3 regions of the Shewanella sp. Arc9-LZ genome follow, and region 3 is predicted to be linked to each of the others. Evidence: predicted binding sites of a transcription regulator. Region 3 holds the regulator's gene; each other region holds the start of a gene.
What was found. The regulator FliA, encoded in region 3, starts transcription of late flagellar genes. The targets are predictions, from matches to a motif close to CTAAAGNTNNNNNNNNNNNNGCCGATA.
Positions count from the first base shown of each region.

Region 1: pomA (flagellar motor protein PomA) is a predicted target of FliA. The motif match lies at 3,097-3,123, and genes of this name have one in related genera.
Region 2: GUY17_RS09860 (VC2046/SO_2500 family protein) is a predicted target of FliA. The motif match lies at 3,228-3,254, and genes of this name have one in related genera.

Region 1 is NZ_CP048031.1:3,469,387-3,474,563, forward strand. It holds gene thiI (tRNA uracil 4-sulfurtransferase ThiI) at 1-912, opposite strand, end outside; gene GUY17_RS14860 (flagellar motor protein MotB) at 1,218-2,144, opposite strand; gene pomA (flagellar motor protein PomA) at 2,148-2,915, opposite strand; gene xseB (exodeoxyribonuclease VII small subunit) at 3,254-3,490, shown strand; gene ispA ((2E,6E)-farnesyl diphosphate synthase) at 3,530-4,411, shown strand; gene dxs (1-deoxy-D-xylulose-5-phosphate synthase) at 4,434-5,177, shown strand, end outside.
Region 2 is NZ_CP048031.1:2,276,557-2,281,733, forward strand. It holds gene queC (7-cyano-7-deazaguanine synthase QueC) at 1-438, opposite strand, end outside; gene queE (7-carboxy-7-deazaguanine synthase QueE) at 649-1,317, shown strand; gene GUY17_RS09840 (PLP-dependent cysteine synthase family protein) at 1,408-2,469, opposite strand; tRNA gene GUY17_RS09845 (tRNA-Tyr) at 2,790-2,874, opposite strand; tRNA gene GUY17_RS09850 (tRNA-Tyr) at 2,905-2,989, opposite strand; tRNA gene GUY17_RS09855 (tRNA-Tyr) at 3,079-3,163, opposite strand; gene GUY17_RS09860 (VC2046/SO_2500 family protein) at 3,289-3,786, shown strand; gene GUY17_RS09865 (DUF406 family protein) at 3,918-4,205, shown strand; gene GUY17_RS09870 (EAL domain-containing protein) at 4,545-5,177, shown strand, end outside.
Region 3 is NZ_CP048031.1:1,524,901-1,530,077, forward strand. It holds gene flhF (flagellar biosynthesis protein FlhF) at 1-351, shown strand, start outside; gene GUY17_RS06585 (MinD/ParA family protein) at 356-1,237, shown strand; gene GUY17_RS06590 (RNA polymerase sigma factor FliA) at 1,230-1,949, shown strand; gene cheY (chemotaxis response regulator CheY) at 1,994-2,377, shown strand; gene GUY17_RS06600 (protein phosphatase CheZ) at 2,391-3,128, shown strand; gene GUY17_RS06605 (chemotaxis protein CheA) at 3,144-5,177, shown strand, end outside.

The DNA.
Region 1 (5,177 bases), 1.9 Mb from region 3:
ATTTAGATTCGTCAGTGTTTGGCTAGATACTTGACCTAAGCTCTCACCTGTCACTAGTGCTTGAATACCGTATTTGTCAGCAATACGTGTTGCTGCTCGCATCATTACACGCTTAAGTACCACCCCCATCTGACCGTTATCAATACGCTCTAAAATCTCTTCAACTACAGGCTCAAATGGCACCGACACAAAACGTACTTTGTGAGACTCACCGTACTTCTTCCATAGATGGTAAGCGACTTGCTTAACGCCAATTTCGTGCTGAGCGCCACCTAAATTAAAGAAACAGTAATGGGTACGAGCGCCTTTTTTAATAAACTGAAAACTCGACACACCAGAATCGAAACCGCCCGAAATAAGCGACAACACATCTTCTTGGGTCGCCATCGGAAAACCACCCAAACCTTGAATACGACGCTCAACCATGTAAAGCTTATCTTGATTGATTTCAAGATTAACGGTCACGTCAGGGTCTTTAAGTTTTACCCCTAGCGCCTCAGTGTGTTGATTTAATCCGCCACCGACATAACGCTCAACATCAATTGAATTAAAGTCGTGATTACCAGAACGTTTTACGCGGACACAAAAAGTTTTACCGGCAATTTCATCGCGGTACTTTGGTAAAGCTTGCTGATAAATATGATCGATTGAATCAAAAGTATACTCACTCACTTGCACCACGTGAGCAATACCTGGAATACACGCTAGTCGCTCTGCAAAAACATCACATAACTGCGGTTTATCGCTCGGTACTTGCACGATGATACGATCGTATAAGCGTTGTACTTTTGCACCTTCATCCACATTTTTAAGCACATTACGTATATTAGTTTCAAGCATTTTGGTAAAGCGCATTCTTACCGACTTGCTCTTCATCATAATTTCAGGGTACAGCTTTACAATAAACTTCATGGGGCGTCCACAGGTGTCACCATCAAATAGCACTACACTCGGTTTTGCTAAATAAAAAAGACAGTAATACCTTGATAATAAATTAAAAAAACAGCACAGCTCTATTTTCTAGATGTGTATATAATCCAGTCGATAGCATAACGTATGCAATAATTCGTCGATTATACCAAATGATGCCTATTAACCAAACATATTCACTTTTTTATCTGTTATTTGTTAGTAAAAGCGCTGTAAGGCACATTTATAAAACAAAAAAGCGCAATCTCTTTAACTTGTAGAGATTGCGCTTATCTTTTGATGGCAAACTATTGAGTTACAATTATTTCATTCGACTCTTTCGCTTTGCCTTGTTCGATAGAGATTTCTACCCGGCGGTTTCGAGCCTGATTTTCAATAGAATCATTGGCGATTAATGGTCGATTAGACGCCTCGCCAACCACTTTCATCCTTGATTCATCAAAACCAGAAACTCTTCTTAATTCATGAGCCACAGCCACAGCTCGTTGGCTTGATAGTTCCCAGTTTGAACTGTAAAGCTCATTATTGATATCAGCACCATCAGTGTGACCCGACACCGTAATTATCCCAGGGACATCTTTTAATAATTCACCAATTGAGCGCACAATAGGTTTGAACTTAGGTTGTAAAAAGCCTGAGCCCGAAGCAAAAGAGCCCTTCTCACGGATACGGATAATAATTTGTTGGCCTAAAGATTCAATTTCAATGGCGCCATCGACAATTTCTTCATTGAGTTTTTCAGCCATTTTTTTAACTTGATCATTAATGTTTTCTTGCGAAGAGGCAGCGTCTTTTTTAACGGCTTCAGCTTCTTGTTGCGCTGTTGCGGCTGCATTGCCACCGCGTTGCTCACCATTCTGTTTTTGAGTCCCACCCGCGCTGTCTTCTTCACCCGCCTGATATTCTATCGTCGGTTGAGTCATTTCATTGGTTTGTTGATTAATGATCTCTATTGGGGTGGGATCGGGGCGACCTGGGCGGAATTCAAGCGCAATAACAGATGTCCCCTTAGGAATGTCTTTTACTTCAACTTTGTTTTGTACCCCGAATGCATACTTCATTGAACCAGCGATTTGTTTAAACTTCATCACGTCCATTTCAGAGAACGCTAACAACAACACGAAGAAACACATCAGCAACGACATTAAGTCTGCGAATGTGGCAAGCCACATAGGGGCGCCAGCGGGTGGACAATCACACTTGGCCTTAGCCATGAGTTACTCTCCGTCCGTTGTATCGATTTTTCGCACACTTTCAGCCAAATAGTTCTTCAAAAAGCCTTCAATAACCCGTGGATTCTGTCCATCTTGAATCGCTAATACTGCATCCATAATTAAATTACGATTAAGCAATTCTTCGTTCATTCGTAATGATAATTTATCCGCCATCGGGATGGCGATCATGTTGGCAATTACCGCGCCGTAAAGAGTCGTTAACAATGCCACTGCCATTGAAGGTCCAATAGACTTTGGATCGTCCATGTTAGATAGCATCGCCACTAAACCAACTAAAGTACCAATCATGCCCATTGCAGGTGCCACATCGCCCATGGCTTTAAAAATACCCACCCCTGTTTTGTGGCGTTCTTCAGTTAATGCGATGTCTTTTTCTAATGCGTTGCGCACCACATCACCGTCATGGCCATCAACTAACATATCAACGGCTTTTTGCATAAAGGTGTTGGTAATAACCGCTTCTTCTAATGCTAAAAAACCGCCTTTACGGGCAGCATCAGCCATGGTGACAGCTTGTTCTATCAAGTCTTCAGGTTTATCTAATTTAAACATGAAGGCTTTCATACCAATCTTTATTGAACCTAAAAATTGCTTTAGGTTAAATTTCATCATCACCACAAATAAAGAGCCTGCCACAACAATCAAAATTGACGGTACATCGATAAATAATCCGATACCACCACTGGTGATCATCGCACCAATAATAAATGCAAAAGCACCGATAATACCTATTAGGGTAGCTAAATCCACAACCTCTCCTCAATCGCAGTCATTATGCTGCTTATTTGTGCTACTTTCATCGTGCTGTTAGCGCACGTTATATGACCCGAATAATCCGACAGCATTTTGTGTTAATAACAACGCCCATCGTTATGTATTACAGCAAAAGTTTCAATACTATTTTTGCTAGCAAATTTAAATCATGACTTGTTATCGGACAAACTTGGCTCAAGTTTAGCTTGTTTTTGTACATTCTAAACAAAATTCAATAACAAAGCGTGCTGTTGAGCAAATAACCAGCGACTGTATTTGACCGATACGCTGGGCTGATATACCTTGTCACACGCTGAATGAAAGGAATATTACTCGTGGCTAAAAAACCTGAAAATCTCAGTTTTGAACAATCATTAACTGAACTTGAAACCATTGTTGCTCATTTGGAGCAAGGTGAAGTGTCGCTGGATGATGCACTTAAGCAGTTTGAGCGTGGCATTAAGTTAGTACGTCAAAGCCAAGCAAAACTTGAGCAAGCACAGCAAAAAGTCTCTATCTTATTAAATGAAGATGATGCCGAATTAGCGTCGTTCACTGTAGAAAGTGAATAATCGTCAACATAGTGTGTATTAAATAATAGGTCTTGATACGTGTTAGCTGAAGCAATAACAACATACCAAAATCGCGTTAATGGTATTCTTAACCAACATTTAACGCTGCTCGATGACGCTGCACCAGATTTAAAAGCAGCGATGCTCCATGGTGCGCTATTGGGTGGGAAACGCATAAGACCATTTTTGGTCTACAGTGTAGGTGACATGCTCGGTGTCAATATCAATGCACTTGATAAAGCCGCGGCTGCTATTGAGTGTATTCATGCCTATTCATTAATACACGATGACTTACCGGCAATGGATAACGATGCACTTCGTCGTGGCCAACCAACTGTTCATATTGCATTTGACGAAGCCACCGCGATTTTAGCCGGTGATGCGTTGCAAACATTGGCTTTTGAAATTATCACAGCCCCTTGTAATGACTTACATCCGAAGCAACAACTGGCGATGGTCAGAGTACTCGCAAAAGCTTCAGGGTATCAAGGTATGTGCGGTGGGCAGGCGATTGATCTGAGTGCAACAGATCACAGTATAAATTTAGACCGATTAACCGAATTACATAATAAAAAAACCGGAGCGTTAATCAGTTGTGCGGTTGAGCTTGCCTTAATCGCTGCTGACGTACCCGATGAGCATTATAAATTAATGATGAAATATGCCCATACGCTTGGGCTAGCTTTTCAAGTGCAAGATGATATTTTAGATATTACTGCTAGCACCGAAGAGCTAGGCAAACCACAAGGCAGCGATCAGCAATCGAATAAAAGCACGTTCCCGAAACTATTGGGTCTCGATGGTGCCAAAGCCTGTGCAGAACAACTAATACAAGATGCACTATCAGCGCTGACTAAATTACCATACAATAGCCAGTTAATTGCAGACTTCGCCCACTACATTATTGAGCGAAGATTATAATAAAGAGTCAGACAATCTCGCTATGAGCTTCGATATTTCTAAATTTCCAGTACTAGCGAAAGCTAATACACCAGAAGAATTAAGGAAGTTACCTCAAGGTTTACTTCCTCAAGTGTCTGATGAACTCAGACAGTTCTTACTTCAGTCTGTTGCTATTTCTAGCGGACATTTTGCTTCTGGCTTAGGCACAGTTGAATTAACTGTGGCACTTCATTATGTCTACAATACCCCATTTGATCAGTTAGTTTGGGATGTAGGGCATCAAGCTTATCCACATAAAATCCTTACCGATCGTCGTGAACAGATGCATACCATTCGACAAAAGAATGGCTTACATCCTTTCCCATGGCGTGAAGAAAGCCCATACGATACGTTTAGCGTGGGTCACTCTGGCACCTCTGTTAGCGCCGCCTTAGGTATGGCGATTGCGGCAGGGAAAGAAGGTGCGGGTCGAAAAGTGGTTGCTGTAATTGGTGATGGCGCCATGACCGGGGGAATGGTGTTTGAAGCCTTAAATCATGCTGGCGACTTGCACAATGACATGCTCGTGGTACTGAATGACAATGAAATGTCGATTTCTGAAAATGTTGGCGCACTGAATAATCATTTGGCACAGCTGATGTCAGGTCGTTTTTATACCACCATTCGAGAAAACAGTAAAAAGGTCCTTAAAGGGATGCCGGTCATTAAAGAAATGGCTAAGCGTACTGAAGAGCACCTTAAAGGCATGGTGGTGCCTGCAACGTTATTTGAAGAACTAGGGTTT
Region 2 (5,177 bases), 750 kb from region 3:
AACAAATTCATTACGACAATCTGGATAGCCAGAAAAGTCGGTCTCACACACGCCTGTAATAATAGCATCGCAACCCAATTGATAAGCGTAGATGCCTGCTAAGGTTAAAAATAAAATATTACGTCCAGGCACAAAAGTATTCGGCAAGCCATTATTCATCAACTCATGTGATACCGGTATAGCATCACGTGTTAATGCTGAAATGGCTAACTCGTTTAATAAGGTGGTGTCCATGACTTTATGGCTAGCTAGTTTCAACTCTGTTGCTAAAGATTTTGCCACTTCGATTTCTTGACGATGGCGTTGACCATAATCAAATGTGATCCCATGCACTTCATCATATTGAGATAAAGCCTGGATAAGGCAAGTAGTTGAATCTTGACCGCCACTGAAAACAACAAGGGCTTTAGTTGGGGTGTTTTGCTTTGCATCTGACATGGATATACTCTTAACGTACTGAACTGACTCGTAAGATCGGTGTGATCAACGCCTAGTGGTTCAGGTAAATAGAACTGATATGTTACCTAAGCCAGACCCAACTGCAAAGCTGTAGGTGTAAATACTTGCAGCTAACGCTAAAATACTCTATAAATGCCGCCCCGTTATAAGCCAGGTAGCCAATACTTGTCAGCAGAAGTAAGGTAAACAATGAAATATCCCGTTAACGAAGTATTTGAAACAATACAAGGTGAGGGCACATATACTGGTGTTCCTGCACTGTTCGTTCGCTTGCAGGGTTGTCCTGTAGGTTGTGCATGGTGTGATACTAAGCAAACGTGGGATGTGTTACCCGAAAATAAAGTGACTGCCGAGCAAGTGATTCAAGTTGATGGCACTATCGGCAGATGGGCTGTTCATACTGGTCACACATTAGTGCAAGCATTCCAAGATAAAGGCTTTACTGCTAAGCACATTGTGCTAACTGGTGGTGAGCCGTGTTTGTACGATTTAACAGAATTAACCACGATTTTTATTGAATCTGGTTATCAGGTACAAATAGAAAGCAGTGGTACTTTTGAGGTGAAATGTCATACAGATGTTTGGGTGACTGTATCACCTAAAATCAATATGAAAGGTGGCTACAAGGTACTCGAACAAGCATTAAATCGTGCTAATGAAATTAAGCATCCGATCGCCACTGAACACCATATTGAAGAGTTAGATGAATTATTGCTGAATATTGATGTCACTGATAAAACCATTTGCTTACAACCTATTAGCCAAAAGGCGCGCGCAACAGAACTTGCCATGAAGATGTGTATTAGCCGTAACTGGCGTTTATCGATTCAAACACATAAATATCTGAATATTGATTAAATGTGTTTTTTAGAGCTAATGATGACCACACACAGTATTTAAGCAAAAAGCCGTTGAATCTATATTCAACGGCTTTTTAATTTCAACAGGTTAACCAAGTAAACCAGATTGATTAAACGCGATGAGTTTTTCTCGGTAGTGTTCGAAACAGCCTATATTGTCTTCTATCCATTGCGGGTTGTAATAGGTATCGAGATAGCGCTCACCCGCATCACAAATTAAGGTCACAATGGAGCCTGTTTGACCTTCATTACGCATTTGTGTTGCCAGCAACAACGCCCCATATAAGTTAGTACCAGTAGATGCACCCGTTTTACGCCCTATGAGTTGTTCTAACCACTGAATCGTTGCGATAGAGGCGGCATCAGGGATCTTAATCATGCAGTCAACAACACCAGCAATAAATGACGGTTCAACACGTGGCCGACCAATTCCTTCTATTTTACTGCTCTTATCGCTAATAATGCTCGCATCACCACTGTGAAAGTAATCGTAGAATACCGAGTTTTCCGGATCGACTACGCACAGTTGCGTTTGTTGCTGTTGATAACGAATATAGCGACCAATAGTTGCGCTAGTGCCACCGGTACCTGGACTCATGACAATCCAACTTGGAATAGGATGAGGCTCTTTTTCCATTTGGTTAAAGATTGAATCAGCAATATTGTTATTACCCCGCCAATCGGTGGCGCGTTCAGCATAAGTGAATTGGTCCATATAATGGCCTTGCAACTCAGCGGCTAATTTTTCTGATTCAGCATACATTTGGCTACCATTATCGACAAAATGACATCGCGCACCATAAAATTCAATTTGTTGAATCTTCTTTTTAGCAGTCGTTTTTGGCATGACAGCGATAAACGGTAATCCAAGTAATCTTGCAAAATAGGCTTCAGAAACAGCGGTACTGCCAGATGAAGATTCAATAATGGGCGTGTCTTTTTTTATCCAGCCATTACATAACGCATATAGAAACAGTGATCGAGCTAAGCGATGTTTCAAGCTACCTGTTGGATGAGTACTTTCATCTTTTAAATAAATGTCTATTCCAACAAGTTGTGGAAGATCTAATTTTATTAGATGGGTGTCTGCAGACCGTTGAAAATCGGCTTCTATTTTTGCGATGGCCTGATTGACCCAAGTAGATGACATGCAATGATACTCGTTATTCCAAAAAGGAATAAATAATAACTAAAATATAAAGTTAAGAGTAGTGTTTATCGACATAAGCAAACATATTTAATTAAAAATAGCAGACGAAAGACAGTAGCGGAGAATCAACAGATGACAGCACGAGGTAATACAGAAAATAATTAGGTAAGGAATATCAATAAATTGTAACACTGAGATAAGGTAAAACAGAAAGTATTAACGAGACAAGAATGACAGGAGGAATGATTCTAGCACTTGATCTGATGGTGTTTTTATTGTTATCTGCATTAAAATACAATTAACTATCGCAAAATGTAAAATGGTGGAGGGAGAAGGATTCGAACCTTCGAAGGCTGAGCCGTCAGATTTACAGTCTGATCCCTTTGGCCACTCGGGAACCCCTCCACAGCAAGATAAATAGGAATAAAAGAAAGATGGTGGAGGGAGAAGGATTCGAACCTTCGAAGGCTGAGCCGTCAGATTTACAGTCTGATCCCTTTGGCCACTCGGGAACCCCTCCACATATTTTCTTTTTTTCTTACTCTCTTTTTACATTCTAACTCTTTACATCTTTAACACTTTTAGATTTGAACTTTGAAGCAACGCAAATGGTGGAGGGAGAAGGATTCGAACCTTCGAAGGCTGAGCCGTCAGATTTACAGTCTGATCCCTTTGGCCACTCGGGAACCCCTCCTCAATTGCGGTCGCCATAGTAGTCAGAAACCTTTTATATGTAAAGTGGATAATTGAATATTTTACTAAAGTTTATGACTGTTTGGTCGATAAAATAGCATCGAGCAGTGGTAGTGATGTTTTTATATGCAAATTGAGTCAACATTAGTCAATGAGTTACAAATAGGGAGCCGATTAAACGTTGCGATTGAAAACAATCGTCGCGGTGAATTTGGTTTGCTATTGGCTATGTTGTCAGTTGATGCTCGCGATATGGCTCAATTTCAGTTAGATAATGATGTAGAAAGCACACAAAAACTGCGACAACAATTTTCTGTACCTCAACCCCAGTTATTAGTAGATGATATTTCTATTCACCCAGACACTATTGATAACGCGATGTTATTTCAGCAGCAAGGCGCACGGCAGTTTCAACTACAACAAGCATTGACACCTGAAGCGCTAGTGATAAGAGGCGCTCAATCTGATGCGATGGTTGAAGTATTAAGTAACTGTGATTACTTAACTAAGCATAAAGCGATTAATGCTTACCAACAACACACCCCATTAGAAGATATGCATTTTTTAGAACAACTCAGCACGCAACGTAAAATATCTAATACGTTATCTTTACAACTGGCTTAACTGCTGAGATTTCAGGCTAAAATCCTGAGACTATCATTTAATTTTGATAATTGTGAGCATGGCAAATAAAAGCTTGCCAAAACTCAGTTATATTTGCCATTTGACGTGGTTCAAACAGATGGGGTGACATAATGATTAAGCAAATTAAACAGCAGCAAGGAAATGTCAGTGACAGTTGTACTGAATGCGGCAGTTATGTAGATATTGGCGCTGTTGTGGAAGCAGAAGATACGTTATTACTGCTTAGCTTTGTAGGAGACGATGCCTTATTGCAAGCTCAATCTATGCTGCAAGTGGCTCAAGATCGTTTTCCTGAAACTAAAGCGGACATTATTGATGAAGATAGCACTATTTCTTTGAAGCTTGATTTTGCGTTCAGCGTAGAGAAAATGATTTTTCAACTTGAAAATCAACTGTAGATTTCAGTCGTTTGTATTAGAAATATACACTGTCATATAATTGATGTTAAACACATTTTGTGGGAGTGGGTTTAGCGTGTCAACAATCCAAATAAAGCGTAACAATATATTAGTAAAGGATTGCTGTTTTTGAGTATCGCGTGTAATCTGCTTTACATAACAAAAAGGTATAGTAGCGCATGATAATGTAACGTTATTCATACCTTTAACGCGAACTTCACTCCCTATGTATTATTGTAACATTATCACTCTAATTCTGATTTTCAGAACTAATAATAACAAGTGTACTGATTAATAATGTAAAAATTTAGGGTTATGAAGCCATTTTTCGGGATGTAAATGAATCGAAAAGAGCAACAGCACTTATTGGAATTAATTGTAAATTCCAGTGCTAAACAACAAGGTGATTTCTCAAAAACTGCAGAGTTAGTGTGTCAACTGCTGCGTGAGTATTTCGCTGCGTCATTTGTATCCGTGTGGACTCTCGTAAGTCAATCTGCGAATGATGATTTTACTGCTGATGATGAAGACAATTTTACTTGTGAGCATACTCTAGTAGCCAGTAAGATTGATGAAACATTGAGTCATTTATCTCACCTGAGACACATCACAATAGATCCTCAATATTTTAATGAATTACGATCTCACCGTTATATTTTATCCTCTGATAACTCGCACATAAATCTCGTTGAAACATTTTCAGATTACTACCAACATCATAACATTGTCACCAGTATCGATATTGCCATCCGAATTAATGGACATATTGAAGGTGTGTTATCGGTTGAAAGCTGTGAAAAGGTTAATTGGATAAAATCTGATATTCAGTTTGCTATTCAATGTGCTGACCAATTAGCTTTGACGCTAGCGACTCGTTATACCTATGATAGCAATGAACAAATTTACTTATTGCGCAATGCAACCGAGCAATCCGAACATGTCGTGATGCTGGTGAATACCGATAGTCTAATC
Region 3 (5,177 bases):
AATTTAACAGCAAATAGTAGAATCCCAATTCGGAGCTACTTAGTCTTATCTGCGACTGGTCAACGTCGTGTGTTACAAGATGCTGTAGAACATTTTAAACGAATTCCATTAGCGGGTGCGATTTTAACAAAGTTAGATGAATCGATATCAATTGCAGGTGCATTGAGCGTATTGATTCAAAATGAGTTACCATTAAGCTATGTTACTGACGGTCAACGTGTTCCTGAGGACATGAAAGTAGCAGATACGTTAGAGTTGGCTAAAAAGGCTCTCGCGGCGTTAAATGAAACAGAACAACAATCGTCACAAGACACAGTGTGGTCTAATGACACAGCCTATGCATTTGAGTAAAGATATGACTCGGGATCAAGCAAGTGGTTTACGTATGATGAATCAACCAAATAACGATAAAGTTAAAGTAATTGCCGTATCCGGTGGTAAAGGCGGAGTGGGTAAAACCAGTGTGTCAATTAATACTGCGGTAGCACTAGCTGAAAAAGGCAAACGCGTATTAGTGCTTGATGCCGATTTAGGTTTAGCCAACGTCGATGTCATGCTTGGGATACGTGCTGAGAAAAATTTATCTCATGTTTTGTCCGGAGATGCCGAATTAGATGACATCATTGTTCGTGGACCTAAAGGTATTGGTATTGTTCCTGCCACATCGGGTTCTCAAGCGATGGTTGAGTTGTCGCCAGCACAACATGCTGGACTTATCCGTGCATTTAGTGAAATGCGAACTCAATTCGATATTTTAATTGTGGATACTGCTGCTGGTATATCAGACATGGTGCTGAGTTTTTCTCGTGCATCACAGGATGTATTGATAGTCGTTTGCGACGAACCAACATCAATTACTGATGCTTATGCGCTGATTAAAATTTTAAGTCGTGAACATGGTGTGTTCCACTTCAAAATTGTGGCAAATATGGTACGTAGTTTACGAGAAGGTATGGAATTATTTGCTAAACTCAGTAAAGTGACGGATAGATTTTTAGATGTTGCTTTAGAATTAGTGGCAACAATACCATTCGATGAAAATTTACGTAAAGCTGTTCGTAAGCAAAAGTTAGTTGTTGAAGCGTATCCTAAGTCGCCTTCAGCTATTGCTTATCATGGATTAGCCAATAAAATTATGACTTGGCCAGTTCCACAACAGCCAGGTGGTCATTTAGAGTTTTTTGTTGAACGTCTTGTACAACGTAAGCCGATACAAGAAGGAAGAACGAGTGAATAAAGCCGCCGCGTATACTCAGTTCGATAACAAAACGTCTATTGTTGAACAGTATGCACCGTTGGTAAAAAGAATTGCTCATCATATGCTGGCAAGATTACCAGCATCGGTGCAACTTGATGATTTATTACAAGCTGGGATGATGGGGTTACTTGAGGCCTCATCTAAATTTGATAACAGTAAAGGGGCTAAGTTTGAAACCTTTGCAGGCATCAGAATTCGTGGTGCAATGATAGATGAAATTCGACGTGGTGACTGGGTTCCGCGCTCAGTTCATCGTAATAATCGTCTAGTAGCACATGCAATTGATGAATTGGGGCAACTGCTTGGAAGAGATGCCAATGATACAGAAATTGCTGAAAAACTTGATATGTCTCTCGATGAATACCATCATATCTTAAATGATGTTTCTGTTGGTAAAATCATAGGCATAGAAGACCTTGGCGTGTCGCAAGATGTGTTAATCACAGACAACGAAACGCCAGATGAAACCTTTGACTCGCTTGCTGAAATTCAATTCCAATCTGCATTGGTTGAAGCAATTAAGACATTGCCAGAAAGAGATGCATTAGTGTTGTCGTTGTATTACGACGAAGCATTAAATTTAAAAGAAATCGGTGCCATCCTTGAAGTTAGCGAATCGCGAGTAAGCCAGATATTAAGTCAGGCAATGCTCAGATTAAAAGCGAAACTCAAGCATTGGACACAAGAATAATAACTTATCTAGAGCAAACGAGTGTCAGCTCACCGGAGGAAACCTTGGACAAGAATATGAAGATTCTTATTGTTGACGATTTTTCAACAATGAGGCGTATCATTAAGAACTTGTTGCGAGATTTGGGATTTAATAATACCCAAGAAGCAGATGATGGCTCAACAGCCCTACCTATGTTACAAAAAGGCGATTTTGATTTTGTGGTAACAGACTGGAATATGCCTGGAATGCAAGGTATTGATTTACTTAGAGCAATCCGTGCAGATGATTCGTTAAAGCATTTACCTGTGCTAATGGTAACTGCAGAAGCTAAGCGTGAACAGATTATTGCTGCAGCGCAAGCCGGTGTAAATGGTTATGTCGTAAAACCTTTTACCGCAGCTACGTTAAAAGAAAAGTTAGACAAAATCTTTGAACGACTCGCATAAGCAAGGATAAGTCATGCAGGCATCAATATCGGGGTTAATCACTCTCGAACAGGCCCAAGAACTTGTTGAATTGCTTACCTTGGGTCAACAAGATAAAGCCGATGAAATGATCAGAGAGCTTGCAACGCCATTGCAGCGTGAGCTTTTTGAAGAAGTCGGTAAGCTAACTCGACAACTCCATAGTGCACTAAAAGATTTTCAAGTTGATAACCGTTTATCTGAATTAGCCAATACCGAAATACCAGATGCTAAAGAAAGATTGAACTATGTTATCGACATGACAGAACAAGCTGCAAATAAAACCATGGATGCAGTTGAAGAATGTCTACCTTTGGCCGATACCATCATTAGCAATATACAATCAGTGACGCCAATGTGGGATAAATTGATGCGTCGTGACATAGAAATGGGTGAGTTTAAGTCACTTTGTCATGATGTTCAGCAGTTTATGTTACATAGTGAAAATGATTCTAATCGTCTTCGCGAGTTATTAAATGAAATTTTGATGGCGCAAGACTTCCAAGATTTGACGGGGCAAATGATCCGTCGAGTGATTGATTTAGTTCGTGAAGTAGAAAGTAATCTGGTCTCAATGCTAACGGTATTCGGAGATCATACTACCGAATCATTGCCAACTATAAACGAAAATAAAATAGAAGCAGAAGGTCCCATCATGCATGCTGAACTGCGTGAAGATGTGGTGACAGGTCAAGATGAAGTAGACGATCTGCTATCAAGTCTGGGTTTCTAATTAGGAGTCAATTTAATGTCTTTTGATGTTGATGAAGAGATACTCCAGGACTTTTTAATTGAAGCTGGCGAGATTTTAGAGCTTCTACAGGAGCAGCTAGTTGCTCTTGAAAATAATCCTGATGACAGTGATTTACTCAATGCTATTTTCCGTGGATTCCATACTGTTAAAGGTGGGGCTGGTTTTTTAAGTCTAAAACCGATGGTTGACGTGTGTCATGAAGCTGAAAACACGTTCGATTTATTACGCACCGGTAAACGTGGCGTAAATGCAGAATTAATGGATATTATTTTGCAAGCGGTCGACGCGATTAATTCCATGTTTGCTCAAACTCAACAGGGAGAATCACAAGACCCTGCTGATTCTGCATTACTTGCTAAACTCAAATTATTAAGTTCAGGAGCGCCATTACCTTCAGAAATGTCGGCAGATGAGCCAGAACCAATTGAAAATATTGTTGAATTCAGTGATCCTGAATATGTCGAAGATATTAGCATTCCCTCAGCGGAAGTATCTGACACTGGCAGTATTGATGACATTGATGAGTCAGAATTTGAGGCGTTGCTTGATGCCTTACATGGTCCGGGTAAAAGTCCTGTTGCAGCTAAACCTTCTGAAGTAAAAAAAGACAATATTGATTCAAAGCCTGCCGCAAGTAGTAGCGATGAAATCACTGATGATGAGTTTGAAGCATTATTAGATGAGTTACATGGCTCAGGTTCATTTGAAGCTAAAACCAAACCTGCAGCTCCAACTAAGCCTGCTGCAACGCCTATTGTTGAACCCCTTGTTGATTCTGATGAAATAACTGACGATGAATTTGAGCGTCTTTTAGATGAATTACACGGAAAAGGTACTGCGCCAGTTGCTAAATCGCAAACGCCTCCTCCAGCTCAACCTACTAAAGCCGTTGCCCCTCCGCAAGCAGCAAAAGTTAGCCCAGCTCCTGTTGTTAAACCAGTAGCGACATCAGTCCCTGTAGTTGCTCCAAAGGTTGAACCTGTAAAAGACAAAACACCTGCTAAAGCGGCGTCTGTCCCACAAGGTGAAACAACGGTTCGTGTTGATACTGCTCGTTTAGATCAAATCATGAATATGGTTGGTGAGTTAGTGTTAGTGCGTAACCGATTGGTTAGTTTAGGCATTAATCGTGAAGACGAGGAGATGTCCAAAGCGCTAGCAAACCTGGATTTGGTTACGGCTGATTTACAAGGTGCGGTGATGAAAACCCGCATGCAACCGATTAAGAAAGTTTTTGGTCGCTTCCCGCGTGTTGTTCGTGATTTAGCACGTACCTTAAATAAAGAAATTGATTTAATCATGATTGGTGAAGAAACCGATCTTGACAAAAACTTAGTCGAAGCGTTAGCCGATCCTTTAGTCCATTTGGTTCGAAACTCAGTCGATCACGGTATCGAAATGCCGATAACTCGTGAAGCTAGCGGTAAATCTCGAACCGGTACCATTACCTTATCGGCTAGCCAAGAAGGTGACCACATCCTGCTTAAAATTGAGGATGATGGCGCGGGAATGGACCCTGAGAAGCTAAAACAAATTGCGATAAGTCGTGGTGTGCTTGATGAAGATACCGCCTCGAGAATGACCGATAACGAAGCTTACAATTTGATTTTTGCCCCAGGGTTTTCAACCAAAGTTGAAATTTCAGATATTTCAGGCCGTGGAGTGGGCATGGATGTGGTGAAAACCCGCATCAACCAACTTAACGGTACTGTTTATATTGACTCAATGAAAGGTAAGGGTACTGTTCTCGAAATTAAAGTGCCATTAACCTTGGCTATTATGCCGACATTGATGGTTGATGTGTCTAATCAAGTTTTTGCACTACCATTATCAAGTGTGAATGAAATCTTTAATTTAGATTTAACAAAAACCAATATAGTCGATGGTCAATTGACGGTGATTTTCCGTAATAAGGCCGTGCCATTATTTTACCTAGAACATTGGCTGCACAGTAAAAAATCAACATTTAAACATGGTGATAAGAAGCATGGTCATGTGGTTATTGTTCAGCTTGGCACTATGCAAATT